Regions from separate parts of the Streptomyces sp. NBC_01317 genome, predicted to be linked through region 1. Evidence: riboswitches for the same ligand, from Rfam matches in the RefSeq annotation. Region 1 holds a riboswitch; each other region holds the start of a gene.

Region 1 (9,614 bases):
TCCGTGAAAAAGCTCTCCGCACGACGACGCCATCCGCTGGCTGCGGTCGTCGTCCTACTCCTCGCGCTGGCGGCCACCGGGGGGCTGTACGCGGCGTTCGCGCCCGCGGACAAGGCGCAGGCCGACACCACCTCCCAGTCACTCGCCATCGAGGAGGGCAAGAAGCTCTACTCCGTGGGCTGTGCGAGCTGCCACGGAGTGGGCGGCCAGGGCAGCAGCGACGGTCCCTCCCTGGTGGGCGTCGGCGCGGCCGCCGTGGACTTCCAGGTCGGCACCGGCCGCATGCCGGCCCAGCAGCCCGGCGCGCAGGTGCCGAAGAAGAAGGTCATCTACTCGCAGAAGGAGATCGACCAGCTCGCCGCGTACGTCGCGTCCCTCGGCGCGGGACCCGCCCAGCCGACCTCGGAGCAGTACAGCCCCGACGGCGCGGACATCGCCAAGGGCGGCGACCTGTTCCGTACCAACTGCACCCAGTGCCACAACTTCACGGGTGAGGGCGGCGCGCTGACACACGGCAAGACCGCACCGAACCTGAACGGCGTCAATCCGAAGCACATCTACGAGGCCATGCAGACCGGCCCGCAGAACATGCCGTCCTTCCCGGACACGACGATGCCGGAACAGCAGAAGAAGGACCTCATCGCGTACATCCAGGCGGTGAACGGCTCCGACGCCCCGAGCCCCGGCGGTCTCAACCTGGGCGGCCTCGGCCCCGTCAGTGAGGGCCTGTTCGGCTGGATCTTCGGGCTCGGCGCATGTATCGCAGTCGCCATCTGGGTCGCGGCCCACACCGCTAAGGCCAAGAAGTCATGAGTAGCCAAGAGATTCCAGAAGAAGAGAACCTGCCGAGCGCGCAGGAGCCAGGGCACGGCGGCGCGGTCGAGCGGGCGGACGATCCGTTCGCCGACCCGGGACTGCCGGCGCATCAGCCGCGGATCCAGGACATCGACGAGCGCGCCGCCAAGCGGTCCGAGCGGGTGGTCGCCTTCCTGTTCCTGCTCTCGATGCTGGCGACGGTCGCGTTCATCGCGTCCTTCGTCGCGTTCCCGGTGGACAAGATCGTCTACATCTGGCCGATCGGGCACATCAGCATCCTGAACTTCTCGCTGGGAGTGACGCTCGGCATCGCCCTGTTCTGCATCGGCGCCGGCGCGGTCCACTGGGCCCGCACGCTGATGTCGGACGTCGAGATGACCGACGAGCGCCACCCCATCGCGGCGACGCCCGAGGTCAAGGCGAAGGTCCTGGCGGACTTCGCGGCAGGTGCGTCGGAGTCCGGCTTCGGCCGGCGCAAGCTGATCCGCAACACGATGTTCGGGGCGCTGGCGTTCGTACCGCTCTCCGGTGTGGTGCTGCTGCGCGACCTCGGCCCGCTGCCGGAGAAGAAGCTCCGCAGCACCCTGTGGGCCAAGGGCAAGCAGCTCATCAACATGAACACCCTGGAGCCGCTGCGTCCCGAGGACGTCGTGGTGGGCTCGCTGACCTTCGCCATGCCCGAGGGGCTGGAGGAGGACAGCGAGGAGTTCCAGCAGGAGATCGCCAAGGCCGCCCTGATGATCGTCCGTATCCAGCCGGACGACATCAAGGACAAGCGCGAACTCGAGTGGTCCCACGAGGGGATCGTGGCCTACTCGAAGATCTGCACCCACGTCGGCTGCCCGATCAGCCTGTACGAGCAGCAGACGCATCACGTGCTCTGCCCGTGCCACCAGTCCACCTTCGACCTCGCCGACGGCGCCCGCGTCCTCTTCGGCCCGGCCGGTCACGCCCTTCCGCAGCTGCGGATCGGAGTGAACGGTGAGGGCAATCTCGAGGCGCTCGGCGACTTCGAAGAGCCCGTCGGCCCTGCCTTCTGGGAGCGCGGATGAGTAACAGCACGGACGAGACGACGAACCGCAAGGCGCCCGCCGGAGAACGGGTCGCCGACTGGGCGGACGGCCGGCTGGGCATCTACGGCCTGGCCAAGGCCAACATGCGGAAGATCTTCCCGGACCACTGGTCCTTCATGCTGGGCGAGGTCAGCCTCTACAGCTTCATCATCATCATCCTCACGGGTGTCTATCTGACGCTGTTCTTCCACCCGTCGATGAACGAGGTCGTCTACCACGGCAGTTACGTCCCGCTCCAGGGCGTACGGATGTCGGAGGCGTTCTCCTCGACGCTGGACATCAGCTTCGACGTCCGCGGTGGTCTGCTGATCCGCCAGATCCACCACTGGGCCGCGCTGATCTTCCTCGCGGCGATGCTCGTGCACATGATGCGCGTGTTCTTCACGGGCGCGTTCCGCAAGCCCCGTGAGGTCAACTGGCTGTTCGGCTTCCTGCTGTTCGTCCTCGGCATGTTCACCGGGTTCACCGGTTACTCGCTCCCCGACGACCTGCTGTCCGGCACCGGTGTCCGCTTCGTGCAGGGCGCGATCCTGTCCGTGCCGATCGTCGGTACGTACATCTCGATGTTCCTGTTCGGCGGGGAGTTCCCCGGCGGCGACTTCGTGAGCCGGTTCTACTCGGTCCACATCCTGCTGCTGCCCGGACTGATGCTGGGCCTGGTGGCGGGGCACCTGATCCTGGTGTTCGTGCACAAGCACACGCAGTTCGCGGGCCCCGGGCGTACGGAGAAGAACGTCGTCGGCATGCCCCTGCTGCCGATCTACATGGCGAAGGCCGGCGGGTTCTTCTTCCTGGTCTTCGGTGTGATCTCGATCGTCTCGGCGATCGCCACGATCAACCCGATCTGGGCCATCGGCCCCTACCGGCCCGACCAGGTCTCCACCGGCGCGCAGCCCGACTGGTACATGGGCTTCTCCGAGGGGCTCATCCGGTTCATGCCCGGCTGGGAGATCAACTTCTGGGGCCACACGCTGGTCCTGGGTGTGTTCATCCCGCTGATCATCTTCCCGCTGGTGCTCGTCGCGATCGCGGTCTACCCGTTCATCGAGGCGTGGGTCACCAAGGACGACCGCGAGCACCACATCGCGGACCGGCCGCGCAACGCGCCGACCCGTACGGCCTTCGGTGTCGCCTGGCTGTCGTGGTACTTCGTGCTCCTGGTCGGCGGTGGGAACGACATCTGGGCCACCCACTTCCACCTGTCGATCAACACCATCACCTGGTTCGTCCGGGTCGGGTTCTTCGTCGTCCCGGTCCTCACCTTCATCGTCACCAAGCGGTTCTGCCTCGGCCTCCAGCGCCGGGACGCCGAGAAGGTGCTGCACGGACGCGAGTCCGGGCTCATCAAGCGGCTGCCGCACGGCGAGTTCGTCGAGGTCCACACGCCGCTGGAGCAGGGCGACCTCTACAAGCTCACCGCGCACGACCAGCAGAAGCCGGCCGAACTCGGCCCGGCGGTCGACGAGAACGGTGTCGAGCGGAAGGTCTCGCCGGTCGAGAAGGCACGGGTGAAGCTCAGCAAGGGCTTCTACGGGGAGAACACCCAGATCCCCAAGCCCACCGCCGAGGAGTACAGGGAGATCACGAGCGGCCACGGCCACCACTGATCCCACCGGCCCCAGGGTCGCCACCACCGAGGGCCCCGGCCCGGTCTCCTTCTCGGAGACCGGGCCGGGGCCCTCGGCGTCGGTCCGGAGGCCGCTGCGGTTGTGTCGCCCTCGACACCGGCCGGTCCGCAGTACGGGCACGCGGCCCGCCGGGGCGGTGTCCGCCGATAGGCTGGGCGGCGGGTCCGGCGGCAGGCCGGGGCCCGTTCTGCTGACACCCAGGAGCGAGCATGAGCGCTGTTACCCCCGTCGGAGGCGACACCGTGGCGGCCCGGACCTGGCCGGGCGTCCTCAACCCCCTGCTGCGCGGCGAGAACCTGTCCACGGACGACACCGCCTGGGCGATGAACCAGATCATGGACGGCGAGGCCACCGACGCGCAGATCGCGGGCTTCGCCGTGGCGCTGCGGGCGAAGGGCGAGACCGTCGAGGAGGTCTCCGGCCTCGTCCGCGCGATGTACGCCCACGCCAACACCATCGAGGTGCCCGGCCGTACGGTCGACATCGTGGGGACCGGCGGCGACCTCGCGAAGACGGTCAACATCTCCACGATGGCGGCGATCGTGGTCGCGGGCACCGGCGCGAAGGTCGTCAAGCACGGCAACCGCGCCGCGTCGTCCGCGAGCGGCGCCTCCGACGTCCTGGAGAAGCTCGGCGTCAACCTGGAACTGACCCCGCAGCGGGTCGCGGAGGTCGCGGAGGAGGCGGGGATCACCTTCTGCTTCGCGGTGAAGTTCCACCCCGCGCTGCGGTACGCGGCCAAGGCGCGCCGGGAGTTGGGCGCGCAGACCACGTTCAACATCCTCGGGCCGCTGACCAACCCGGCCCGGGTACGGTCCCAGGCCGTGGGTGTGGCGGACCTGCGGATGGCGCCCATCGTCGCGGGGGTGCTGGCCGAGCGCGGCAGTTCGGCGCTGGTCTTCCGGGGCGACGACGGGCTGGACGAGCTGACGACGACCGCGACCTCGCGGGTGTGGGTCGTGCGGGACGGGAAGGTCGGCGAGGTGCCGTTCGACCCGCGTGAGGTGGGTCTGCCGCTGGTGCCGGTCGAGGCGCTGCGGGGCGCGGACGCGTCGTACAACGCGGACGTGGCCCGGCGGTTGCTGGCGGGTGAGACCGGCCCCGTACGGGACGCGGTGCTCCTGAACGCGGCGGCGGCGCTGGTGGCGCTGGACCCGACGGACGACGCGCTGGAACTCCAGCTGGCGGCGGGCATCGCGCGCGCGGCGGAGTCGGTGGACTCGGGCGCGGCGGGGCGGGCCCTCGCGCGCTGGGTCGAGGCGTCGCACCGGTAGCGGGAGCGGGCGGGCGGGGCACGGCCACCGGCCGCGCCCCGCCTCTTCCGTTCCCCCCCCACCTGCTCTGTTCCACATCCCGGACGCGGACTTGAGGCCGCTGCCCGTCTGTGTCAAGCTCGTGCACAAGGTCATGAGTGACAGCGATTTAGGCCCCGGCTCGCTGTCCGGCAACCCTCCGTCCGTGGCGGGGTGCCCCGGGTGAAGACCAGGCCGTAGGCAGCGAGGTCTACGGCAAGCGCGGACCCCTGGCTTTCTTGGGGTCCAGGTCCTCGAGGGAGCAGTCTCGTGACGTCCGCATACCCGAACGCCGCCGCCAGGTCGTCGGCCACCTCCGGCGCCAGCACCACCACCACCGAGGACCCCGCCTGTGCGGCGCCGCTGCCCGTGCTCGGGCGTGACGTGACGGTCCCGCTCGTCACCGGGGGCGAGGTCACCTACGCGGCTCTCGACTACGCCGCGAGCGCCCCCGCGCTCCAGCGGGTCTGGGACGACGTCGCCGCCTACGCGCCGTACTACGGCAGCGTGCACCGGGGCGCCGGCTACCTCTCCCAGCTGTCGACGGACCTGTTCGAGAACAGCCGCCGCACCGTCGCGGAGTTCCTCGGCTGCCGCCCCGGCGACCAGGTCGTCTTCACCCGTTCGACGACCGACTCGCTCAACCTGCTGGCCGCCGTGGTCCCCGCCGGCACCCAGGTCTTCGTGTTCGAGACGGAGCACCACGCCTCGCTCCTGCCCTGGCGCGACGCCCGGGTGACGTACCTGAACGCGCCCCGTACCCCCGACGAGGCCGTCGCCACGCTCGACCGCGCGCTCGCCGGGCGGGAGGAGGGCCCCGCCCTGGTCTGTGTCACCGGCGCGTCCAACGTGACCGGGGAGATCTGGCCCGTACGGGAGCTGGCCGCCGCCGCCCACCGGCACGGCGCCCGGATCGTCCTCGACGCGGCGCAGCTCGCCCCGCACCACCCCGTCGACATCGCCGGACTGGACGTCGACTGGGTCGCCTTCTCCGGGCACAAGCTCTACGCGCCCTTCGGCTCCGGTGTCCTCGCGGGCCGCGCCGACTGGCTGCGGGAGGCGGAGCCGTACCTCGCGGGCGGCGGCGCCAGCCGCAAGGTCGCCCGGCGCGCGGACGGCGGGGTGGACGTCGACTGGCACACCACGGCCGCCCGGCACGAGGCCGGCTCGCCCAACGTCATCGGCGTGTACGCCATCGCCTCGGCGTGCAAGGCGCTCGAAGAGGCCGGGTTCGACACGCTCGTCGCCCGGGAGCAGCGGCTCGTCCGCCGGGTGCGGGACGGACTGGCCGCGGTGCCCGAGGTCCGGGTGCTGTCGCTGTTCGGGGACGACGCCCCGCGTGTCGGCGTGCTCTCGTTCGTGGTGGAGGGCTGGAACAGCTCACACTTCGCCGCGGCGCTTTCCGCCGAGTACGGCATCGGGGTGCGGGACGGCCTGTTCTGCGCCCACCCGCTGGTACGGACGCTGCTGGGCAGCGACCCGCAGGACCCGGGGGAGTGCGGTGCCCCGGAGGCGGAGCCGGGCGAGCGCTCGCTCAACGCCATCCGGGTGAGCTTCGGCGCGGGAACGCCCGACGAGCACGTGGACCGGTTCGTCGGCGCGGTGAAGGAACTGGTGCGCGAGGGCGCCCGCTGGAGCTACCGCACCGAGGAAGGCCGCTGCGTCCCGGACCGGGACGGCGAGACCGTCTGACGTACGCCCGTCCGGATACGCCCCGGCACCTCAGGAGGCGGTCTACGCGTCGAGTCCGATCGCGAAGGCCGCCTCCAGGTCGTGCTGGGAGTACGTACGGAACGCGACGTGCGTGTCCGTCGCCTCGACGCCTTCGATCTTGCTGATCGACCCGGGGATGATGTCCGCCAGGTCGTCGTGCCTGGCCACGCGCACCATGGCGATCAGGTCGTACGTGCCGGTGACCGAGAAGACCTCGCTGACGCTGTCCAGCGCGGCGATCGACTCGGCGATCTCGGGGATCCGGCCGACGCTGGTCTTGATGAGCACGATCGCGGTGATCACGGTTGACGTTCTCCCTCGGTGGTCACGGCTTTGGCTTCCACCCTATCGCTCCGCCGGTAACGCCCCCAGGCGTAGCAGAAGCCCACGGCGAAGCCCACCAGATGGGCGAGGTAGGCGACCCCGGGCCCCGATCCGGCGTTCCGGGCCGCCACCCACTGGAGGACGAACCAGAAGATCAGCACGATCCAGGCGGGGAAGCGCAGCGGCAGGAAGAGGAGGAACGGGAAGAGGCTGGTGACCCGCGCCCGGGGGAAGAGCCGCAGGAACGCGCCCAGCACCGCCGAGATCGCGCCCGACGCCCCCACCAGGGTCTGCTCCGAGCCCGCGTTGGCCATCGCGTACACGAACAGGGCGGCGTAGCCGGCCGCCAGGTAGAACAGGGCGAAGTGCAGTCGCCCCATCCGCTCCTCCGTCATCGCCCCGAAGACGTAGAGGAAGAGCATGTTCCCCAGCAGGTGCAGCCAGCTGCCGTGGACGAAGAGCGCGGTGAGAGGGGTCAGCAGGGCGCGCGGGGTGGGGTCGTGCGTCAGCTGGTCGGGGATGACGCCCCAGCGTTCGAAGTACGCGCTCTGCGCCCCGAGGAGCGCCTCGCCCCTCCCGTACGCCATGGTGAAGCCCGACAGGGGGCTGACCAGGAACGTCAGCACGCAGAGCGCGATCAGTCCGTACGTCACCACGGGGCCGTCGTTCGCCGTGCGCCAATTGATCACGGACAGAGCATGGCGTACCGGGAGTCATCGGGCGGGAATGCCTCGCCGGACAATGGGGTACCCGCGAGGCCGTAGGGTTACGGGCGGACATCCACACGTTCGACGGCGCACCGCCGGCCCCACCCCGACACTCAAGGACGGCACGATGACGACGGTTCCCCGGCCGACGGCCGCCACCCGGTGGCGCTGCACGCTCTGCGGCAATCTCACGCGCTTCGACGTGACCCGGTCGTCGAGGGTCGTCGAGTACGTCCATCTGGACCTGGCGGGGGAGCCGAAGGTGGAGGAGCGTGAGGTGGTCAGTGAGACCATCGAGTCCGTGCGCTGCCGTTGGTGCAACGCGGTGGACCAGATCGAGCTGGTCGACAGGCCGGGCGCCGGTTCCTGAGGGAACCGCCCGAGGGTAGTGGGGTGACGGAGCGTGGAGCAGCCGGACAGCGGTGCCGAGCCGGCCGGTGCGGCCGGCGGTGACGCCGCCGAGGCGCTCGACCGTCCGCTCCCGGACGGGGTGAGACGCCGGGTCGTCGCGCTGGTCTCCGACGCCTTCGGCGGGCTGACCGTCACCGAACTCCCGGCGCAGCTGCGCCAGTACGCCCGCTTCACCCCGAACAGGCGTGCCAAGTTCGCGGGCAACGCGATGGCCGCCGCACTGGAGAGCGACCCCCTCTTCCGCCAGCGGATCGGGGAGCGGATCACCCAGTCGCAGCCCGAGCTGTCCGCCGCCCTGGAGTCCGGATCGCCGCCCGCCGCGGCCGATCCCGTCGATGTGGCCGCCGCCGCGTACGTGCTGCGGCCCCCCGGATGGGTGAAGTTGGTGGCGGCCGCCGGCGAGGAGGCCCAGCGGGCCGACGCCGAGCGCGCGGGCGAGGAGGCCCGGCGCGAACTGGAGCGGCTGCGCGAGGAGCTGGCCGTCGCCAGGGCGCTGACGAAGACCGAGAACGAGCGGTTGCGTACGGAGCTGGAGGCGGCCCGCAAGGAGGCCGAGTCGCTCCACCGCAAGCTGCGCAGCGCCCAGAGCGACGTCAAGCGGGGCGAGGCCGCCCTGCGCCGTACGACCGCCGAGTCCGAGGCGCTCAAGGCCGAGGCCGCCGCGCAGGTGTCGGCCGCCGAGAGCGAGACGCGGCGGATCAGGGCGCGGCTGACCGAGGCCGAGTCCACGGTCGAGGCGAGCCGCAGGGCCGCGCGCGAGGGCCGGTCGATAGAGGACATGCGGCTGCGGCTGCTGCTGGACACGGTCCTGGAGTCGGCGCAGGGGCTGCGCCGCGAGCTGGCCCTGCCGCCGGCCAACACCCGGCCCGCCGACACGGTCGACGCCGTCGAGCCGGGCCGGATGTCGCCGAAGGACGTGGCGGCGCGGGCGCTGTCCGACCTGGACCCGGCGCTGCTCGACCAGTTGCTGGCGCTGCCCCAGTCGCATCTGATCGTGGACGGCTACAACGTCACCAAGACCGGCTATCCGACGATGCCGCTGGAGAAGCAGCGGCTGCGGCTGCTGGGCGGGCTCGCCATGCTGGCGGCCCAGTCGGGCGCCGAGATGACGTGTGTCTTCGACGGCGCCGAGCTGGCGGCCCCGGTGCTGCTCGCCCCGCCGCGCGGGGTACGGGTGCTGTTCTCGAAGCCCGGGATCACGGCGGACGAACTGATCCGCCAGCTCGTCCGCGCGGAGCCGCCCGGGCGGCCCGTCGTGGTGGTCTCCACCGACCGTGAGGTCGCGGACGGAGTGGCGAAGGCCGGCGCCCGGCCCGTCGCGTCCGCCTTGTTGCTGAAGCGGCTTTCGCGTAGCTAGTCAACTCGTGCGGCCAATGACCGAATTAGCGTCTCTTGTGGCCACCGCAGCGTCAAATGCCCATTACTGCCTGTGTGGTGTCGGTAAATTATGCCCCTCGCGGCCGAGATTTTTCCCGTGAGGATTTGAACTGATCACAAGAAGGTCACTAGGGTCAGGCCTCGAACCTTCGCGCGGTCGATCACCCATTCGGGGTGGCAGCGAAGGAACCGCCGAGTCCACGCCGTTCAGCCCGGTTCCCGGGGGAGCTGAAGGCGCGGAGCCGGGACATTCGTCCCCTGCCCGGTAGGCGG
Region 2 (9,614 bases), 5.7 Mb from region 1:
TGGGCGAAGCGGGCAGCGGGGGGACGTAGACCCAGAGGTGCCCGAAAGCGACCAGCGCGTTAACCGCGGACCGCAGGCACCGGGCCAGAAGGAGACGCATAGGGGGAGGATGCCCCCGGTCACCGATACCACGCCAGGGGTCTGACAGGACTGGCCGGTTCCACTCAGGACCGGGCCGTGCGCACGGACTTGTATACGACGGCGCCGTCCCCCGCCGCCCGCCACGAGCATCTCTTCTCGCTGGTGATGGACGGCCTCACCCCCGCGTGAGGGGTGAGGCCGTCCATCAGGCATCCGCGAGCCGGTGCTCTACTGTCCCCCGAGCCGTTCGTGGGGGATCTTCTCGCCGGCCTCGACCGCGACCGGCAGGCGGTTCTCCGCCGGGGGGAGCGGGCACGTGGCCAGGTCGGTGTACGCGCAGGGCAGGTTGGTCGCCCGGTTGAAGTCGATGCGCACCCCGCCCTCGGCGTCGGGGGCCGCGACGGAGACCGTACGGTTCGCCGCGTACGTCGTGACGCCGGACGTGGCGTCGGTGAAGAGCACCAACAGGCTGCCGGGATCACGGCCGTTGAACGCGGTCAGCCGGTGTGTCCCGCCGTCCAGCTCGAACTCGACCTGGCCCGGGGCGTCGTACACGTGCTGGAGCCCTTCGACGGCCGCGCCCACCGTCACCGCGCGCGGTGTCTCGTACGGTACGTAGCGTCCCGTACGGACCCAGCGCGGGTCGGGCTCGTACGCGGGAGCGGGGACGTGGGCGGTGAGCAGTGCGTTGTCGGGATGGCGGGGGCGCACGATGTCGTGGCCGCCGCGCTTGGCGACCTCGATCACCGCGTCGCCCGCCCCGGCGTACACGCTGGCGCGCTCGGCGAGGATCCCGAAGCTGTACGTGCCGCGCACGGCCGTACCGTCGACGGTCAGCTCCTCCCCCTCGTCCAGCTCCACCCGTACACCGTCCGCCGTACTGGACCACGCGCCCGGCGCGTCGGGGAACCGGGCCGGCTCGGCGTCCAGCCAGCGCAGGCTGGTGACCGCGAGAAAGCCGTGCGGATCGGCGAGCACCCGCTCATGGGCGTCACGCCACTGCCGCCATTCCTCGGCGAAGCCCGCCCGGTCGACCCGGTCGATGTCCTGGACCGTCACAGGGATTCCCTCACGTTCTCTTCGAGGCGCCGGAAACCTCCGGCATGGAAGACCAGCGGGGGGACCCCGTGGTCGGCGTCCAGCTCATGGATCCGCAGCAGGACGATGTCGTGGTCACCGGCTTCGATGTGCCGCTCCACGGTGCAGTCGAACCACGCGCTCGTGTCCTCGATCAGCACCGCGCCGTCGCGCGTGGCGCGCCAGTCGAGGCCGGCGAACCGGTCGCCCTCGCGGGCGGCGAGCCGCCGGCAGGCCCGTTCCTGGTGGGCGCCGAGCACGGAGACCCCGAGCCGCGCCCGGTCGCGCAGCACGGGCCAGGTGGTCGAGCTGTGGGCGACGCACACCGAGATCAGCGGCGGGTCGAGGGACACGGACGTGAAGGAGCTGGCGGCGAGGCCCACCGGCCGCCCGTCCACGAGCGCCGCGACGGCCGTGACCCCGGTGGGGAAGGTGCCGAAGACCTTCCGCAGATCGGTCGGGTGCAGGCTGTGGCGTTCGGTCCTCTTTTCGAGGCATTGTGCGCGGCTGGCGCTCATCGTCGGTTCCATTCGCCGGCCAGCAGCTCGTAGCTGCGGACCCGGTCCGCGTGGTCGTGGGTGATGGTGGTGACGATCAGCTCGTCGGCGCCGGTGGCGTCCCGGAGGATCTCCAGCTGGTCGGCGACCTGTTCCGGCGAACCGACGAACTGGGTTTCGAGACGGTCGGCGACCAGGGTCCTGTCCGCGTCGGACCAGACGTGGGCCCTGGCCTCCTCGGGCGTCGGGAACGGGATGGCGCCCTCCCCGCTGCGGATGCCGCGCACCCACAGGCCGTAGCCGGTGGCCCGTTCCCGGGCCGTGGCCTCGTCCTCGGCGACGACGACGTCGGCGGAGACACCGACGTAGGGCCGGTCCAGCTCGGCGGAGGGCTTGAACGCCGCCCGGTACCCCTCGGCGGCCTCCAGCACACTGGACGGGCTGACGTGGTAATTCGCCGCGAACCGCAGGCCGTTGGCGCCCGCGACCTGAGCGCTGATGCCCGCGCTCGTACCGAGGATCCAGACCTGGAGGTCGGCGCCCTCGCCGGGCACGACGTGGGCCTCGACGCCCTCGCCGGTCGCGTACGTGCCGCCGAGCAGGGCGAGGATGTCCGCTATCTGCTCGTCGTACGGCTGGGATTCGGCGCCCGGCTGCTGGAGCAGCTTCTTGTGCAGGGCGAAGAGCGGGGAGCGCAGCAGGTGTTCGAAGGAGAACGGGGCCGGGATCCGCAGCCCGTTCGGGGTGCGGCCGTCGACGACGGGGGTCGACGCGACCGGTGGGGCGTCCTTGGCGGGGAGGGCTCCTCTGCCGCCCGAACGGCCGAGGCCGAGGTCGAACCGGCCCGGGTACACGGTGTCGAGGAGGCCGAACTCCTCGACGGTGGACAGGGCGGTGCGGTGTCCCAGCTGGACGGCGCCTGATCCGAGCCGGATGGTGGAGGTCGCGGCGGCGGTGAGGGCAAGGACGACGGCCGGGGAGGTGCCCGCGACCCCGGGGTTGAGATGGTGCTCGGCGAACCAGTACCGGGCGTAGCCCAGGCGTTCGGCGTGCTGGGCCAGGTCGACGCTGTTGCGCAGCGCCTGGGCCGCGGTGGACCCGGAGGAGATCGGGACGAGGTCCAGGACCGCCAGGGGTGTGCGGTGGGGGGCCATGATGATCGCTCCTTGTCAGCGCGGGGTGCGTGCGGGCGCGGCGGTGTCGTCCGTACGGGTGAAGGGGTCGTCCGTACGGGCCGGGGATCCGGCGGAACGGGCGTCGTCCGCCGTCCCGTCGGCGGGCGCGACCGGTCCCCACGTCCAGGGCGGATCGGGGAGGTCCCGGCGCAGGGTGGGGGCGATCTCGGCCTGGAACAGCTCCAGGCTCGCCCGGTGTCGGGCGGGCGTGAGTCCCGAGGCGTCGGCCTGGAGGTGCAGCACGCTGTGGCCGAACTGTTCGTGGTAGCGGTGCACCTTCTCGATCACCTGCTGCGGGCTGCCGATGAGGGCGGAGCTGCGGGCGACGAAGTCCTCCAGGGTGGGGAAGACCGGTTCGAGTCCGAGCCGCTTCTGGAACGCCAACTGCCCCTCGAAGACGGGCCGGTAGGCCGCCACCGCCTCCTGCGAGGTACGGGCCGTGTAGAACCCGGCGGAGCCCGCGCCGACGGTGGCGAGCGCCGGGTCGTGGCCGTAGTGCTCCCACCGCTCGCGGTAGTGGCGGACCAGTTCGGCGTACGGTTCGATCGGGTTGGTCACGTTGGCGGAGAACAGCGGGTCGCCGTAGCGGGCGGCCAGGTCCACCGACTCCTTGCTGGTCGCGCTGCCGTGCCAGACGCGGACGGGCCGCTGGTACGGCCGGGGCCAGACCTCGGCGTCCTTCAGCTCACCACGGAACGCGGGCGAGGCGGTGACCTTGTCGTTGCGCCAGATCTGCCGGAACAGTTCGTACGACTCGGCGTTGCGCTCCCACTGGTCCTCGGCGGTGACGTGGTACAGCTCGCGCTGGGCGGCTCCGTTGCCCTTGCCGATGATCAGTTCCAGGCGCCCGTCGGACAGGTGGTCGAGCGTGGCGTAGTCCTCGTACGCCCGGACCGGGTCGAGCAGGCTCAGGGTGGTCACCGCCGTGAACAGCCGGATGCGGCGGGTGAGGGCGGCGAGATGGCTCAGCACGACCGGCGGTGACGAGGAGATGAAGGGGCGCTCGTGGCGCTCGCCCACGCCGAAGCCGTCGAAGCCCAACTCCTCGGCCAGCAGGACGTTGTCGATCACCTCCCGGAAACGGTCGTGGGTCGATTTCCTGACACCGGTGACCGGGTCGGGCGCGTGCACGATCAGGGTGATGGCGAGGAACTTCATGACGCGGCCTTCCTGTTGGCGGCTCCGGCCGGGTCGGACCGCACCGCGCCGGCCGCGCCGAGCCCCAAGTGCTCGCGGAGGGTGTCGCCTTCGTACTCGCGGCGGAAGACGCCCCTCTCCTGGAGCAGCGGTACGACGGTGTCGGCGAAGTCGTCCAGACCGCCGGGGGTCAGGTGCGGGGTGAGGATGAATCCGTCGCTGGCGTCGGACTGGACGAAGTGGTTGAGCGCTTCCGCGACGGTCGCCGGGGAGCCGATGAAGGACTGCCGTCCGGTCACCGCGATGATCAGCTCACGGATCGACAGGTCCTTCTCCTCGGCCAGGGCCCGCCACCGGGCGGCGGTGGCCACCGGGTCGCGGTGCATCCGTACGGAGGCCCTGCCACGGGCGACGGTGTTCTCGCCGACGAGCGGGTCGACGGTGGGCAGCGGTCCGTCGGGGTCGTACGAGCCGAGGTCGCGGTTCCAGAGCTGTTCGAGCAGTTTGATCGCGGTGGGGCCGCTGACCTGCTGGTGGCGGATGACGTCCGCCTTCTCCCTGGCGTCCGCGTCGGTGTCCCCGAGCACGAAGCTGACGCCGGGCAGGATCTTCAGCTCGTCGTGGGTGCGGCCGTACCGGGCGAGGCGCCGCTTGACGTCGGTGTAGAACGCCTGGCCGTCCTCCAGGGTGCCGTGGCGGGTGAAGATGGCGTCCGCGCCCGAGGCCGCGAACTCCCTGCCCTCCTCGGAGTCGCCCGCCTGGAAGATGACGGGGCGGCCCTGGGGGCTGCGGGGCACGTTGAAGTGGCCGCTGATGTCGAACTGGTCGACGTGGTGGTCGAACCGGCCGGGCGCCGGATCGGTGAGGAAGATCCCGGCGTCCTGGTCGGCCGTGATCTCGTCGCCGCGCCAGGAGTCGAACAGCTCCCAGGTCGCGGCGAGGAACTGCCGGGCGCGCAGGTAGCGGTCCTCCTGGGCCAGGAAGCCGCCGCGCCGGAAGTTCTGCCCGGTGAACTCGTCCCAGGAGGTGACGACGTTCCAGGCGGCCCGGCCCGCGGACAGGTGGTCGAGCGTGGCGAACTGCCGGGCCACTTCGTACGGTTCGTTGAAGGTGGAGTTGATCGTCCCGGCGAGTCCGAGCTTCTCGGTGACGGCGGCCAGCGCGGTCAGGACGGTGAAGGTGTCGGGACGGCCGACGACGTCGAGGTCGTAGATCTCCCCGTTCTGCTCGCGCAGCCGCAGCCCCTCCGCCAGGAAGAGGAAGTCGAACTTGGCGCGCTCCGCCGTCCTGGCGAGGTGCGCGAAGGAGCTGAAGTCGATCTGGCTGCCTGCGGCGGGGTCGCTCCACACCGTGCTGTTGTTCACGCCGGGGAAGTGGGCGGCGAGGTGGATCTGCTTGACGGGCTTGCTCATGCGGGGTGCGTCCTTACGTGTCTTCGGAGCTCTCTTCGGAGCGGGCGAGGCCGGGGCACGCTCAGAGCGCGGCGTACCGGTTCGCGGGGCGGGGCAGACCGAGCAGGCCGCGCAGGGTGGCCGCCTCGTAGGCGGTACGGAAGGCACCGCGCCGCTGGAGTTCCGGCACCAGGCCCCGGGTGATCCGCTCCAGGTCGTGGGGCAGGGCGGCGGGCCGCAGGCGGAAGCCGGTCAGACCGGCCTCCCGGCCTTCGAGGAGCAGGTCGGCCAGCTCGGCGGGCGTACCGGTGAAGACCCGGGCGTCACTGGTGTACGGGGCGCCCGCGCGCTCCTCCAGGCGTGCCCGGCGGTCGGCGGCGGCCGCGGGATCGTCGTCGAGGAAGACCACCAGGTCGCCGAAGACGTGGACCGTCTCGCCGTCACGGCCGGCGGTGGCCTGCGCGTCGCGGATCTCGGTCAGGATCGCCCGGGTGTCCTCGGTGTCGCGCGGCGTGACGAAGCCGACGTCGGCCGAGGTGGCGACGAGGCGGAACGGTTCCGCACGGTGGGCGAGCGCGGCGACGACCGGCTGTCCCTGCGGCGGGCGCGGGGTGATGGAGGGCCCCTTGACGCTGAACCGCTCCCCTGTGAAGTCGATGTAGTGGAGCTTGTCGCGGTCGATGAAGCGGCCGGTGGCGGCGTCGCGGATCTCGGCGTCGTCCTCCCAGCTGTCCCAGAGCCTGCGCAGCACTTCGACGTAGTCGCCCGCCTCGTCGAACAGCTCCTTGAGCAGGGCCAGCCCTGCGGGCGAGTCCAGCTCGTCGACGCGCAGTGGGACGGCCGGCCTGCGGCCGAAGTGCGGGGCCTCGTCGGCGCGTCCCGACACCTTGACCTGGACGCCGGCCCGGCCGGTGCTCACGTAGTCGAGGGTGGCGACGGCCTTGGAGACGTGGAACGGCTCGGTGTGGGTGACGACGGCGGTGGGGACCAGTCCGATGTGCCGGGTCAGCGGCGCGACCCGGGCGGCGACGAGCACCGCGTCGAGCCGGCCCCGCACCTGATCGGTGCGGCCGTCGGGCCCGGTGAAGGACGAGGACTGGAGGCTCAGGGAGTCCTCGATGGTCACGAAGTCCAGCAGGCCCCGCTCGGCCTCGGTCACCAGGTCGGTCCAGTACCGCGCGGTGAACAGCTCGCGGGGCCGGGCCCCCGGCTCGCGCCAGGCCGCGGGATGCCAGCCCGCGGCGTCGAGGGCGACGGCCAGATGGAGGGGTGAAGGTGCTGAAGGCATGGCGGTATCGCTTCCCGCTCGGAAATCTCGTGGACTCGACAATGTGGACTCGAACATCGCGTGGACTCGAACATCACGTGGGCGCGGAGTTCTCCTGGACCGGGAGATCTCCTGGACATGCCGAGTGCCTTCCGTTTCCGGGTCGTGTCCCGGGCGGAAGTCGGCGGACGTGCGTCGGAGGGCGCTGTACGTCGGGGCCGTGCGGCGGAGGAGGTGCCGCTACGGGGTGTGCCGCGGCGCGGCGTTCACGTACGCCGGACACAGGGCGCCGGCGACACGCTGGAGATCGATGTGGCGCCGGGAGAACATGCCGACGGCGCGGGGGTGGCTCCTGACGGCGAAGGCCGTGCGCGTGCCGTTCCGTCCTCGCACTGCCATCACCTCCGCCTCGACCGGTCGTACCGGTCCGAGCTCTCGCGCTTGCGCTGCCGTCTTCGGCTCCGCCGGGTCGTCACCTGGAGCACCCCGCCGCGTCAGGAGGGTTGCCGGTCAGCCAACCAGGGCTTGTCGCTGACACTCATAACCTGCGTGAACGGTAACTCCGCATCGGTGTCCGGCACAATCCCCACTCGATGACCACAGACCGTCCCCCGGGCCCGTACCGGTCGGCGCGCGACCGATAAGCGCTCACGATCGATCTCGATCAGTATTCGGCATTGGACGCAGAGTGCCCTCGTCCTGCATGCTCAGTGCCATGTTCAGGCCAGCGATCGCGACGGAGTACGGCCGGTACCCGGCTTGCGCCCTCGCATGCCGCCACGGACTCGACCGTCATCTGACGCCCCGTCTGACTCAGTGCCGAGTCGTGGACTTCGGCAAGGTCAAGTCGACCGGCTGTCGTTGAGCCGATGAGCACGTCCCCGCCACCGGGCCTCCGGTGAGCGGCGCGGGACAGCACACGAACACCCTCTTCTCCTGACGCTCCCTTCCGCCTCCCCACGGCCGGCGGCCGACCGGGCCGTGCCCGGTTCCGTCCGGCCGGCGCCCCGGTCGCGCCCTCAGCCCGCCCACCGCCGCTCACCGACGGTGTCCGGACAGCCACCCAGACGCGAGGACACGCCCATGGTCACCGCTTCTTCCCTCCCCGTCCCGGTGGGGGGACTCACGAGACCCGCCGCCACCGGGAACCGGCTGTTACGTGCCGATCTCGGCCGGCTGGACGAGGTGAGCGCGTCCCTCGCGGCGACCGCGGCCGAGTACGACCGCACCGGGTCCTTCCCGCACGCTCCGCTCCAACTGGTGCACGAGGCGGGGCTGTCGACCGCCGGGGCGGACACGAAGTACGGCGGGTCCGGGGTGAGTTCCACCGACGTGACGAAGATCCTGCTGGCGCTCGGCCGGGGCGATCCGTCCACCGCGCTGATCGCCGGGATGACCATCGTCCCCCATCTCCTCCAGACCCGGAGCCCGTGGCCCGAGGAGCTGTACGCCCGGGTGCTGGAAGAGTCCGCCCTGCGTCCGACCCTGCTCAACCACGCCCGCGCAGAGCCCGAGATGGGGTCGTCCACCCGGGGCGGCCTGCCCGCGACCACCGCGCGGCGGCGTCGAACAGGCCCTCGTTGTCCCAGCCCCGGTCGGTCGGCCACGGCGAGAGCGGGCGTCGCCGGTGTTTCGGGCTGTGAGCCCAGCAGTTCGGCGAGCAGGGCAGGGCCACCTTCGGGATCTCGGTCATCGTGGCCCGCCGGGGGGGCACGGTCGTCACCTGCGGATCGAGCACGGGGTACGACCACTCCTTCGACAACTGCTATTTCTGGATGAACCTCAAGCGCGTCGTCGGCAGTCACGGCATGAACCTGCACGAGGCGGCGGAGATGATGCGGCTGCTGAAGCTCGGCAGTGTCTCGCCCGTACTGTCCGACGTGTTCCCGCTGTCGGAGGTCGGTGAGGCGGCCCGCCTCGTGCAGACCAACAGCCACACCGGCAAGGTCGGTGTCCTCGCCCTGGCGCCGGAACCGGGCTTCGGGGTGACGGACCATCAATTCCGCGCCAGGATCGGCGAGGAGCAGCTGGGTCCGCTGAGGTCGTCCCCGCAGCCGGCGCTCGTCGGATGAGCGCCGTGAGCGCCCTGCCGGGCGGGACCACCACCCTGGCCCCGGCACCCTTGGACCCCGCGACCACCGCGCTGCCCAGCCTGCCCGAGGTCCTGCGCCTGCGTGGCAGGACGCAGCCGGACGAACTCGCCTATGTCTTCCTGCGCAACGGGGAGCACCCGGACGATAGCCTGACGTACGGTCAACTCGACCTCGCCGCACGGGAGCGGGCGTCCGCGCTGGACGCGGCCGGGCTCGGCGGCGGCTCCGCCGTGCTGCTCTACCCGTCCGGACTGGAGTTCGTCTCGACCCTGCTCGCCTGCATGTACGCGGGCGTCGCGGGCGCTCCCGTACAGGTACCGAGCAGGCGGCGGGGCCTGGAGCGGCTGCGGCGCATCGCCGACGACGCGGGCACGTCCACCGTCCTCACCACCACAGCGGTCACGCGCGGCCTGGAGGACTTCGGCGACACACGGGAGTTGGCCGGGCCGACCCTGGTGGACACCGAGGCGCCGCACGCGCCGCCGGCCGGGGCGCCGGCTGGAGGCGATCTCCCGGTTCCGGGGCAGTCACACCGCCGCGCCCAGCTTCGCGTACGAAATGTGCGTCCGGGACGCGGCCGACAACGGCTTGCCGGACGGGCCCGACCGGTCCTCGCTGCGGGTGGCGGCCAACGGGGCGGAGCCGGTCCGGTGGGACACGGTCCGCGCCTTCACCGAGACGTACGCCCCGGCCGGGTTCCGAGCGAGGGCGATGTCCCCCGGCTACGGGCTGGCGGAGAACACCCTCAAGGCCACGGGGAGCTGTGAGGACCGCGACCCCACGCTGCTGCGGTCTCCTCCGACGCGCTGCGGGAGGGCCGGGTCGTACCGGCGGAGGGGCCCCGGGGCGTCCCCGTCGCCGGCAGCGGAACGACCGTCGGTACGACCACGGTCCGT
Region 3 (9,614 bases), 1.3 Mb from region 1:
CCGACTTCCTGGCAGCCCTGGCGCAAGCGGTGGCCGGCGCCTGATACGGCCACCCGCCCGCGCCTGACACCGCGCCATCAGGCGCGCAACGCCTCCAGTTGGTCCAGGAACCACTGGGACGGGGGGAGGGCCGTGGCCGCCGCCGCCAGGCGTTTGGTGCGTTCCGCGCGTTCGTCCTGGGGCATCGTCAGGGCCTCGTGGAGGGCCGTGGCCGTCGCCGTGATGTCGTACGGGTTCACCACCAGCGCGTCCTCGCCCAGCTCCTCGTACGCGCCCGCCTCGCGGGACAGGACCAGGACGCAGCCGTTCTCCGAGACCACCGGGATCTCCTTCGCGACCAGGTTCATGCCGTCGCGGATCGGGTTGACCAGGGCCACGTCCGCCAGGCGGTACGCCGCCAGGGAGCGGGCGAAGTCGTCCTTGACGTGGAGGACGACCGGGAGCCAGCCGTACGTGCCGAAGTCCAGGTTGATCGCGTCCGCCACGCGCTGGACCTCGGCCGTGTAGTCGCGGTAGACCGACAGGTCCTGGCGGGAGGGGTACGCGAAGGCCACGTGGACCACCCGTTCGCGCCACTCCGGGCGGTCGGTCAGCAGCTGCCGGTACGCGAGCAGGCCGCGGACGATGTTCTTGGACAGTTCCGTACGGTCCACCCGGACGATCGTCCGCCGGTCGGTCCCGCCGATCTCCTCGCGCAGGGACACGGTCCGATCGTCCACGTCGGGGCGGTGCGCCCGTTCGCGCAGGAAGTCCGCGTCCGCGCCCAGGCCGTGCACGCCGATCCTGGTGTTGCCGGTGCCGCCCAGCAGCTCCGTACAGCAGGCCGTGAAGGCGTCCGCCCAGCGGTGGGTCAGGAACGCCGCGCGGTCCGCGCCCAGGATGCCCCGGAGCAGCTGGCGCGCGATGTCGTCGGGGAGCAGCCGGAAGTAGTCCACCGGGGCCCAGGGGGTGTGCGAGAAGTGGCCGATCCGCAGGTCGGGGCGCAGCGCCCGGAGCATGCCGGGCACCAGCGCCAGGTGGTAGTCCTGCACCAGCACGGACGCGCCGTCGCCCGCCTCGTCCGCCAGCGCCTCGGCGAACGCGCGGTTGTACGCCTCGTACGACGCCCACTGCGCCCGGAACTCCGCGCCGAAGGACGGCTCCAGCGGGGTCTGGTAGAGCAGGTGGTGGACGAACCAGAGCGTGGAGTTGGCCACCCCGTTGTACGCGTCCGCGTAGACGTCGGGGGCGATGCCCAGCATCCGTACGCGCTGCCCGCCCGTGTCCTCCGGGTCCAGCCGGCCGCCGGTACGCCGTACCGCCTCGCGGTCGCCGTCGCCGAGCGCCGCGCACACCCACACCGCGTCCGTGTCGGGGCCGATGGCCGACAGGCCGGACACCAGCCCGCCGCCGCCGCGCCGGGCCTCCAGCGCTCCGTCGTCGCGGAGCGTGTACGAGACGGGGCCGCGGTTGGACGCGACGAGGACCTGGGCGGCCTGCTCGGAAACCATGTGCCGAAATCTAGCCCGTACGGGAAACGCTCAAACGTACGGAGAGCAGCCGTAGTGAGAGCAGCCGTACGGAGAGCCGTACCGAGAGCAGCCTTACGGAGAGCCTTACGGAGAGCCGTGCGGGGATCAGTCGCCCCTGCGTCCCCGTGCCGCCGCCAGCGCCACCACTCCCGCCCCCGTCAGCGCGACCGCCATCCCGCCCAGCAGCCACAGCCGCTCGGCCGTGACGCCGGTGGCCGCCGCCGCGAGGAACCACAAGTTCAGAGGAGTCTCCATAAGCACGCAATATAGGTAAATAGGACCAGAGGGGGTGGTTACGCCGCGCGGCCGGCCGTGTACTCCGCGATCTCCCGCATCGGCGGCCGCTCCTCCGTGTCCACGTCGTACGTACGCGGTTCAAAGCCGTTCTCGCCCCGCTCGAACTGCGTCAGCTCGGGCCGTACCAGATGCGCCCCCAGCTGCGACCGCGACAGGCGCAGCTGCGCCGTACGGTAGATCGCCGCCGCCATCCGCCCCAGCGCCCGGTCGTCCTGGTGCCGGTGCAGCCGCGTGCCCACGTCGACCTGGCCCAGCGCGTCCAGCCCCACACTGTGCAGCGCGTCCACCAGCAGCCCCAGCTCCACGCCGTACCCGACGGGGAACGGCAGCCGCTCCAGCAGGGTGCGCCGGGCCGCGTACTCCCCGCCGAGCGGCTGGACGAACCCCGCCAGGCGCGGCCAGTGCAGATTCAGCAGCGGCCGGGCCACCAGCTCCGTGACCCGCCCGCCCTGGCCCACGGCGGCCCCCCGCGCCCCCAGCGGCCTGTCGTACATCGCCTTCACCAGCTGTACGTCGGGCTCCGTCAGCAGCGGCCCCACGATCCCCGTCACGAAGTCCGCCGAGAACTCCCGCAGATCCGCGTCCACGAAGCACACCACGTCCCCGCCCGTCACCAGCAGCGACCGCCACAGCACCTCGCCTTTGCCGGGCAGCGCGGGCAGCCGCGGCAGGATGTCGTCCCGGCGCACCACCCGCGCGCCCGCCTCCGCCGCCACCTTCGCCGTCGCGTCGGACGAACCGGAATCAATCACCACCAGCTCGTCGACCAGCTGCGCCTTCTCCATCAGCTCGCGCCGGATCACCGACACGATCCCGCCGACCGTCTCCTCCTCGTCCAGCGCCGGCAGCACCACGCTGACGGTCGTGCCACGCGCGGCCTTCGCCGCCAGGAGCCGGTCGGGCGTACGGTCGGCCACGGACCAGGAACGCCTGGTCAGCCAGCGTTCCACCTCTTCCAGCACGGTCGGTTCTCCCTGAAAGTGATCCATCTCGCGGTGCGGACCACTATCTCCACGGTCCGCTCCTTCGGTTACAGTCTTGAACAACACGAATGACCACCGCATGTCGGGGGTCATCCGGTGGACAAACGCTCGGATCGCGGGACCGACCCCGGATCCGATGCCATACCGCTCATCCAGAGGGGCAGAGGGAACGGCCCGTTGAAGCCCCGGCAACCCTCCCGCCGACCGCGAGGTCATGGTGGGGAAGGTGCCAATTCCGTCTTGCGGCGAAGTACGTCGTGAGGAAGATGAGGAAAGGGCCTCGCCTCCATGTCTGTGCAGACCGTCCCCACGCCCGGTGTCACCCCCGGTGCCGTCGATCTCGGACCCGCCGCCGCCCTCTCGTGCCGCGAATGCGGCGAGCGCTTCGACCTCGGCCCGATCTTCGCCTGCGCGTCCTGTTTCGGGCCGCTCGAAGTGGCGTACGACCTGCCGAGCGGCACCCCCGAAGAGCTGAAGAAGCGCATCGCCGAGGGCCCCGACAACATCTGGCGCTACGCGCCGCTGCTGCCCGTCCCCGCCGACGTGGCGAGCAAGCCCAACATCAACCCCGGCTTCACCAAGCTCGTCAAGGCCGACAACCTCGCCCGCGAACTGGGCGTCACCGGCGGCCTGTACGTGAAGGACGACTCCGGGAACCCGACGCACTCCTTCAAGGACCGCGTCGTCGCCATCGCCGTCGAGGCCGCCCGCGCCTTCGGCTTCACGACGCTCTCCTGCTCCTCCACCGGCAACCTGGCCGGCGCCGTCGGCGCCGCCGCCGCCCGCGCCGGCTTCCGCTCCTGCGTGTTCATCCCGAGCGACCTGGAGCAGGGCAAGGTCGTCATGGCCGCGGTGTACGGCGGTGAACTCGTCGGCATCGAGGGCAACTACGACGACGTCAACCGCTTCTGCTCCGAACTGATCGGCGACCCGCTCGGCGAGGGCTGGGGCTTCGTGAACGTCAACCTCCGCCCGTACTACGGCGAGGGCTCCAAGACACTCGCGTACGAGATCTGCGAGCAGCTCGGCTGGGAGCTGCCCGACCAGCTCGTCATCCCGATCGCCTCGGGATCGCAGCTCACGAAGATCGACAAGGGTCTCCAGGAGCTCATCAAGCTGGGCCTCGTCGCGGACAAGCCGTACAAGATCTTCGGCGCCCAGGCCGAGGGCTGCTCCCCGGTCTCCGCCGCCTTCAAGGCGGGCCACGACGTCGTACGGCCCCAGAAGCCGAACACCATCGCCAAGTCCCTGGCGATCGGCAACCCGGCCGACGGCCCGTACGTCCTCGACATCGCCCGCCGCACCGGCGGCGCCGTGGACGACGTGAACGACGAGCAGATCGTGGACGCGATCAAGCTGCTTGCCCGTACCGAGGGGATCTTCGCGGAGACCGCGGGCGGGGTGACCGTCGGCGTGACGAAGAAGCTCATCGACGCCGGCCTGCTCGACCCGACGCTGACGACGGTCGTGCTCAACACGGGCGACGGTCTCAAGACGCTGGACGCCGTGGCCCCGACCACAGGACCCACCGCCACGATCCGCCCGAGCCTCGACGCGTTCCGCGCCGCCGGCCTGGCCCACTGAGCCACGCGTCGCGTCCCCGCGTCCCGCCCATCACTGAAGGAAGGCACCCCACCATGAGCGTCAAGGTCCGCATCCCCACCATCCTCCGTACGTACACCGGTGGCCAGGCCGAGGTTCCGGCGGAGGGCGAGACCCTCTCCGAGGTCATCCAGTCGCTGGAGGCCAGCCACCCCGGCATCGCCGCGCGCGTCCTGGACGACGAGGGCAAGCTGCGCCGCTTCGTCAACGTGTACGTGAACGACGACGACGTCCGGTTCGAGCAGGGCCTCCAGACGGCGACGCCCGCGGGCGCCGGCATCTCGATCATCCCGGCGGTCGCCGGCGGCTGCTGACGCCGGATCACGGGGACGCTTGACGCGTGTCCTTGGCCCCGTCCGTACAAGAGTCGGCCCCCTCCGCACGGGAAGCGGAGGGGGCCGTTCTTTATGGTTGAGCGCGGTAGAGTTGGGAACACCCCCTCGCGGCCGGTGCCGAGCGCATACGAGAACGCGACAACCTGGGGTCAAACTCTCGGTGACTTTTGCGGGCACATGTGTGTTTTGCCCGGCCCGACTTGCCCCGGAACGCAGTCAATCCGTCGCTATGTGTGTTCGGTCGTGCCCAGATTTCTCGTCCGATTGACCTGTTGCAGAGGGCAGTTGGGCAGATACATTCAGCCGCGGTCGAAGCGTTCCGGCAGTAATAGGGGAGTAAGGCATGGCTCAGGGCACCGTCAAATGGTTCAACGCGGAGAAGGGCTACGGCTTCATCGCGGTCGACGGTGGTGCGGATGTTTTCGTCCACTACAGCGCGATCCAGATGGACGGCTACCGCACCCTTGAAGAAGGTCAGCGAGTTGAGTTCGAGATCTCGCAGGGCCAGAAGGGTCCGCAGGCGGACATGGTCAAGCTCGCCGTCTGATCCCGGCGCGATCGGCCACCGACGCACTCACGCCGAGGGGCCCGTATCCCATACAGGGATACGGGCCCCTCGTGCGTGTACGGGACCCCCGCGCGAGGGTGCCGGGCCGGGGGAGGAGCTTGCACTCTCGGGGGTCGAGTGCTAATCATTGGCGTTAGCACTCTGCAAGTGAGAGTGACAACTTATGGACCGGGTCAGTGAGGCCCGGAGGGACCGGTGGAGCAAGGAACCGCCGGGCTCTCAGGCCGTCCGTCGCGGGCGCGGGCGCGGTCCGGAGCAATCCACCCCAGTCCGGGAGGACCACTTCACATGGCCAAGATCATCGCGTTCGACGAGGAGGCACGGCGCGGTCTCGAGCGCGGGATGAACCAGCTCGCCGACGCCGTCAAGGTCACCCTTGGTCCCAAGGGTCGCAACGTCGTCCTCGAGAAGAAGTGGGGCGCCCCCACGATCACCAACGATGGTGTTTCCATCGCCAAGGAGATCGAGCTCGAGGACCCGTACGAAAAGATCGGCGCAGAGCTGGTCAAGGAAGTCGCCAAGAAGACGGACGACGTCGCCGGTGACGGTACGACCACCGCGACCGTCCTCGCCCAGGCACTCGTCCGCGAGGGCCTGCGCAACGTGGCGGCCGGCGCCAACCCGATGGCCCTCAAGCGCGGGATCGAGAAGGCCGTCGAGGCCGTCTCCGGTGCCCTGCTGGAGCAGGCCAAGGACGTGGAGACCAAGGAGCAGATCGCTTCGACGGCCTCCATCTCCGCCGCCGACACCCAGATCGGCGAGCTCATCGCCGAGGCGATGGACAAGGTCGGCAAGGAAGGCGTCATCACCGTCGAGGAGTCGCAGACCTTCGGTCTGGAGCTTGAGCTCACCGAGGGCATGCGCTTCGACAAGGGCTACATCTCGGCGTACTTCGCCACCGACATGGAGCGCATGGAGTCGTCCCTGGACGACCCGTACATCCTGATCGTCAACTCCAAGATCGGCAACGTGAAGGACCTCCTTCCGCTGCTGGAGAAGGTCATGCAGTCGGGCAAGCCCCTGCTGATCATCGCGGAGGACGTCGAGGGCGAGGCGCTGTCGACCCTGGTCGTCAACAAGATCCGTGGCACCTTCAAGTCCGTCGCCGTCAAGGCCCCGGGCTTCGGTGACCGCCGCAAGGCGATGCTGAACGACATCGCCATCCTCACGGGCGGCACGGTCATCTCCGAAGAGGTCGGCCTCAAGCTGGAGAACGCCGGTCTCGACCTGCTGGGCCGCGCCCGCAAGGTCGTCATCACCAAGGACGAGACCACCATCGTCGACGGTTCGGGCGAGAGCGACCAGGTCGCCGGCCGTGTGAACCAGATCCGCGCCGAGATCGAGAACAGCGACTCGGACTACGACCGCGAGAAGCTCCAGGAGCGCCTCGCGAAGCTGGCCGGCGGCGTGGCCGTCATCAAGGCCGGCGCCGCGACCGAGGTCGAACTCAAGGAGCGCAAGCACCGCATCGAGGACGCGGTGCGCAACGCCAAGGCCGCCGTCGAGGAGGGCATCGTCGCCGGTGGTGGCGTGGCTCTGCTCCAGGCTTCCTCGGTGTTCGAGAAGCTCGAACTCGAAGGTGACGAGGCGACGGGCGCGAACATCGTCAAGCTCGCGCTGGAGGCTCCGCTCAAGCAGATCGCCGTCAACGGTGGTCTCGAAGGCGGCGTCATCGTCGAGAAGGTCCGCAACCTGCCGATCGGTCACGGCCTCAACGCCGCGACCGGCGAGTACGTGGACATGATCGCCGAGGGCATCATCGACCCCGCGAAGGTCACCCGTTCCGCTCTCCAGAACGCGGCCTCCATCGCGGCGCTGTTCCTCACCACCGAGGCCGTCATCGCCGACAAGCCGGAGAAGGCCGGCGCCGCCGGCGCCCCGGGCGGCATGCCGGGCGGCGACATGGACTTCTGAGCCCGCCGCCGTACGGCTGTACGGCACCGGCTCGGAGCGTTCCTGAACCGAGGGCGGTACCCCTTCCGGGGGGTGCCGCCTTCGGGCGTTTCCGGAGCGGGGTCCGGTGTCAGCGGGTGTAGTCCTTGAGCTTTTCCGTCTCCAGGGTGATGGCGACCGGGTCGGGCACCTTCACGGTGGCGCCGTACGGAAAGGACGTACGGGTCTGGTACTCGCCCTCGCGGGGGTCGGTGTAGACCACGACCTTCTCCGCGTTCCGGTCGATCAGGAGGTAGACCGGGATGTCGGCCGCCGCGTAGCCGTCCCGCTTGTGGACGTGGTCGCGCAGGCCGGTGTCGAAGTCGTGCGAGGTGACCTCGACGGTCATGAGGACACCGTCGGGATCGGCCCACTCGCCTTCCTGCCGCACGAAATGGTCGAGCGGCGCGAGCGCCCCGTCCGCCCGGGCGCGGCCCTTGCGGTAGCTCTCCACCTTCAAGCCCTGCTCCGGGTACAGACGCAGGTCGGGGCGCTGTTGGAGGCAACGCTCCAGCAGCCACATGACGATGGCCCCGTGGAGCTGATCCGGCAACGGCTTGACCTCTAGTTTTCCGTCGATGAATTCGAGCGTGACGCTCTCCGGGGCCTTGCGGGCGAGTTCCTCGAAGTCGTCGATGGACATCTGCGGCTCTGCCTCGGGGCTGGTGGTCATGGCGTCGCCTCCTCCCCTCCATGGTGCCCCGGTCCGGTGTCGGCGGATGGACTGAAGTGTCATACGGGCGTCCTTTCAGGTGGGCGGTTTGTCACACGCTAGATCGAGATCACCGTGCGCGGCAATCCGGTCACGGCGGGTGAACGTCTGTCTGATTCCGGGCCGCAACTGGCCAGGTGGGGAGGGCCTTTCCCGCTACGCCCCGGCCGTGCCCAGCGGGAGTTCCAGTTCCGCCCAGACGATCTTGCCGCCGGGGGCCGTGCGGGTGCCCCAGCGGTGGGAGAGTTTGGCTACCAGGAACAGGCCCCAGCCCTTCTCGTCCTCCGCGCGGGCGTGGCGCAGGCGCGGGGAGCGGTCGTCCGAGTCGAAGACCTCGCAGACCAGGGCGCCGTGGCGGATCAGGCGGAGGCGGATGGGGCCGGCGCCGTACCGGATGGCGTTCGTGACCAGTTCGCTGACGATGAGTTCCACCGTGGCGGCCAGCTGGTCCAGGCCCCACGACGAGAGCTTGGCGACAGCCAGGGCGCGGGCGTTCGCCACCAGGGCGGGGTCGGTGGGCAGCACCCAGGTGACCACGTGGTCCGGGGGCAGTGAGCGGGTACGGGCCAGCAGCAGCGCCACGTCGTCCTGGGACGCGGCCGTCGACACCATCGTGTCGACCACTCCCGCGCACACCTCCTCCAGCGGACCGCCCCTACCACCGATCCTGGCCAGGGCCTCGCCCAGCCGCCCCAGCCCGACGTCGATGTCCGCCTCGCGGGTCTCGACCAGGCCGTCCGTGTAGAGGGCGATGACACTCCCCTCCGGCAGCTCCATCTCGACCGACTGGAAGGACAGCAGCCCGAGGCCGATCGGCGACCCGGCCGGCAGCTCCGGGAAGGTGACCGTGCCGTCCGGGAAGACGATCGCGGGGGGCGGGTGGCCGGCGCGCGCCATGGTGCAGCGCCGCGTGACGGGGTCGTACACCGCGTACACGCAGGTCGCGCCCATCACGGGCGTGCTGTAGTCCTCGGCGTCGGGCTCCGCGTCCTCCTCGGTGAGGCGTACGACCAGGTCGTCGAGGTGGGCGAGCAGTTCGTCCGGCGGCAGGTCCATGTCCGCCAGGGTGTGGACGGCCGTGTGGAGCTGCCCCATCGTCGCCGCCGCGTTGATGCCGTGCCCGACCACGTCACCCACCACCAGGGCGACCCGCCCGCCGGACAGCGGGATCACGTCGAACCAGTCGCCGCCGACCCCGTCGTGCAGGTCCGCCGGGAGGTACTGGGAGGCGACGTCCACGGCGTGGCCGCCCGACAGGTGGCGGGGGAGCAGGTTGCGCTGGAGGGCGAGGGACGCCGTGCGCTCGCGGGTGTAGCGCAGGGCGTTGTCCAGGCTGAGGGACGCCCGCGCCGCGAGTTCCTCCGCCAGCAGGAGGTCGTCCCTGCTGAACGGCGCCTTGGTGTCGTTACGGGTGAAGACGGCGACGCCCAGGATCGCGCCGCGCGCCCGCAGCGGGACCACGATGATCGAGTGGACCCCGGTCTCCTCGATGACCCTGCGCCGGCCGGGGTCGTTGTCGACCCAGGTGCCGGGTCCCGTCCTGATGACCGGCTCGAACTGGGACTTCCCCGTGGTCATGGCGGACATGAAGGGCGAGACCCTGGGGACGTACACGGCCTCCCCGATGGACCACAGGGACTCGGGGTTGCCCTCGTGGATGGACGCCACCCCGCC

What was found. A riboswitch is a leader RNA that binds a small molecule or an ion and turns the genes downstream of it on or off. The one in region 1 is predicted to bind S-adenosylmethionine.
Region 2: another riboswitch for S-adenosylmethionine. It lies ahead of OG349_RS01905 (putative leader peptide); the one in region 1 lies ahead of OG349_RS26500 (aminotransferase class V-fold PLP-dependent enzyme).
Region 3: another riboswitch for S-adenosylmethionine. It lies ahead of thrC (threonine synthase); the one in region 1 lies ahead of OG349_RS26500 (aminotransferase class V-fold PLP-dependent enzyme).

The regions. Positions count from the first base shown of each region.
Region 1 covers NZ_CP108393.1:6,095,393-6,105,006, forward strand. Annotated here, with positions in the region: gene qcrC (cytochrome bc1 complex diheme cytochrome c subunit) at 4-813, shown strand; gene qcrA (cytochrome bc1 complex Rieske iron-sulfur subunit) at 810-1,868, shown strand; gene qcrB (cytochrome bc1 complex cytochrome b subunit) at 1,865-3,496, shown strand; gene trpD (anthranilate phosphoribosyltransferase) at 3,727-4,791, shown strand; SAM riboswitch class IV at 4,921-5,038, shown strand; gene OG349_RS26500 (aminotransferase class V-fold PLP-dependent enzyme) at 5,173-6,501, shown strand; gene OG349_RS26505 (Lrp/AsnC family transcriptional regulator) at 6,544-6,825, opposite strand; gene OG349_RS26510 (rhomboid family intramembrane serine protease) at 6,822-7,499, opposite strand; gene OG349_RS26515 (hypothetical protein) at 7,681-7,923, shown strand; gene OG349_RS26520 (NYN domain-containing protein) at 7,957-9,321, shown strand.
Region 2 covers NZ_CP108393.1:444,608-454,221, forward strand. Annotated here, with positions in the region: gene OG349_RS01870 (DUF6059 family protein) at 1-100, opposite strand, end outside; gene OG349_RS01875 (DUF1684 domain-containing protein) at 310-1,140, opposite strand; gene OG349_RS01880 (flavin reductase family protein) at 1,137-1,676, opposite strand; gene OG349_RS01885 (LLM class flavin-dependent oxidoreductase) at 1,673-2,809, opposite strand; gene OG349_RS01890 (LLM class flavin-dependent oxidoreductase) at 2,825-3,988, opposite strand; gene OG349_RS01895 (NtaA/DmoA family FMN-dependent monooxygenase) at 3,985-5,379, opposite strand; gene OG349_RS01900 (LLM class flavin-dependent oxidoreductase) at 5,441-6,646, opposite strand; gene OG349_RS01905 (putative leader peptide) at 6,866-7,024, opposite strand; SAM riboswitch class IV at 7,058-7,171, opposite strand; gene OG349_RS01910 (acyl-CoA dehydrogenase family protein) at 7,709-8,404, shown strand; gene OG349_RS01915 (zinc-binding dehydrogenase) at 8,320-8,697, shown strand; gene OG349_RS01920 (AMP-binding protein) at 8,694-9,485, shown strand.
Region 3 covers NZ_CP108393.1:4,792,283-4,801,896, forward strand. Annotated here, with positions in the region: gene otsB (trehalose-phosphatase) at 1-44, shown strand, start outside; gene OG349_RS20770 (alpha,alpha-trehalose-phosphate synthase (UDP-forming)) at 78-1,490, opposite strand; gene OG349_RS20775 (hypothetical protein) at 1,617-1,766, opposite strand; gene OG349_RS20780 (glucosyl-3-phosphoglycerate synthase) at 1,805-2,770, opposite strand; SAM riboswitch class I at 2,937-3,064, shown strand; gene thrC (threonine synthase) at 3,080-4,375, shown strand; gene OG349_RS20790 (ubiquitin-like small modifier protein 1) at 4,429-4,707, shown strand; gene OG349_RS20795 (cold-shock protein) at 5,072-5,275, shown strand; gene groL (chaperonin GroEL) at 5,585-7,210, shown strand; gene OG349_RS20805 (Uma2 family endonuclease) at 7,320-7,901, opposite strand; gene OG349_RS20810 (SpoIIE family protein phosphatase) at 8,097-9,614, opposite strand, start outside.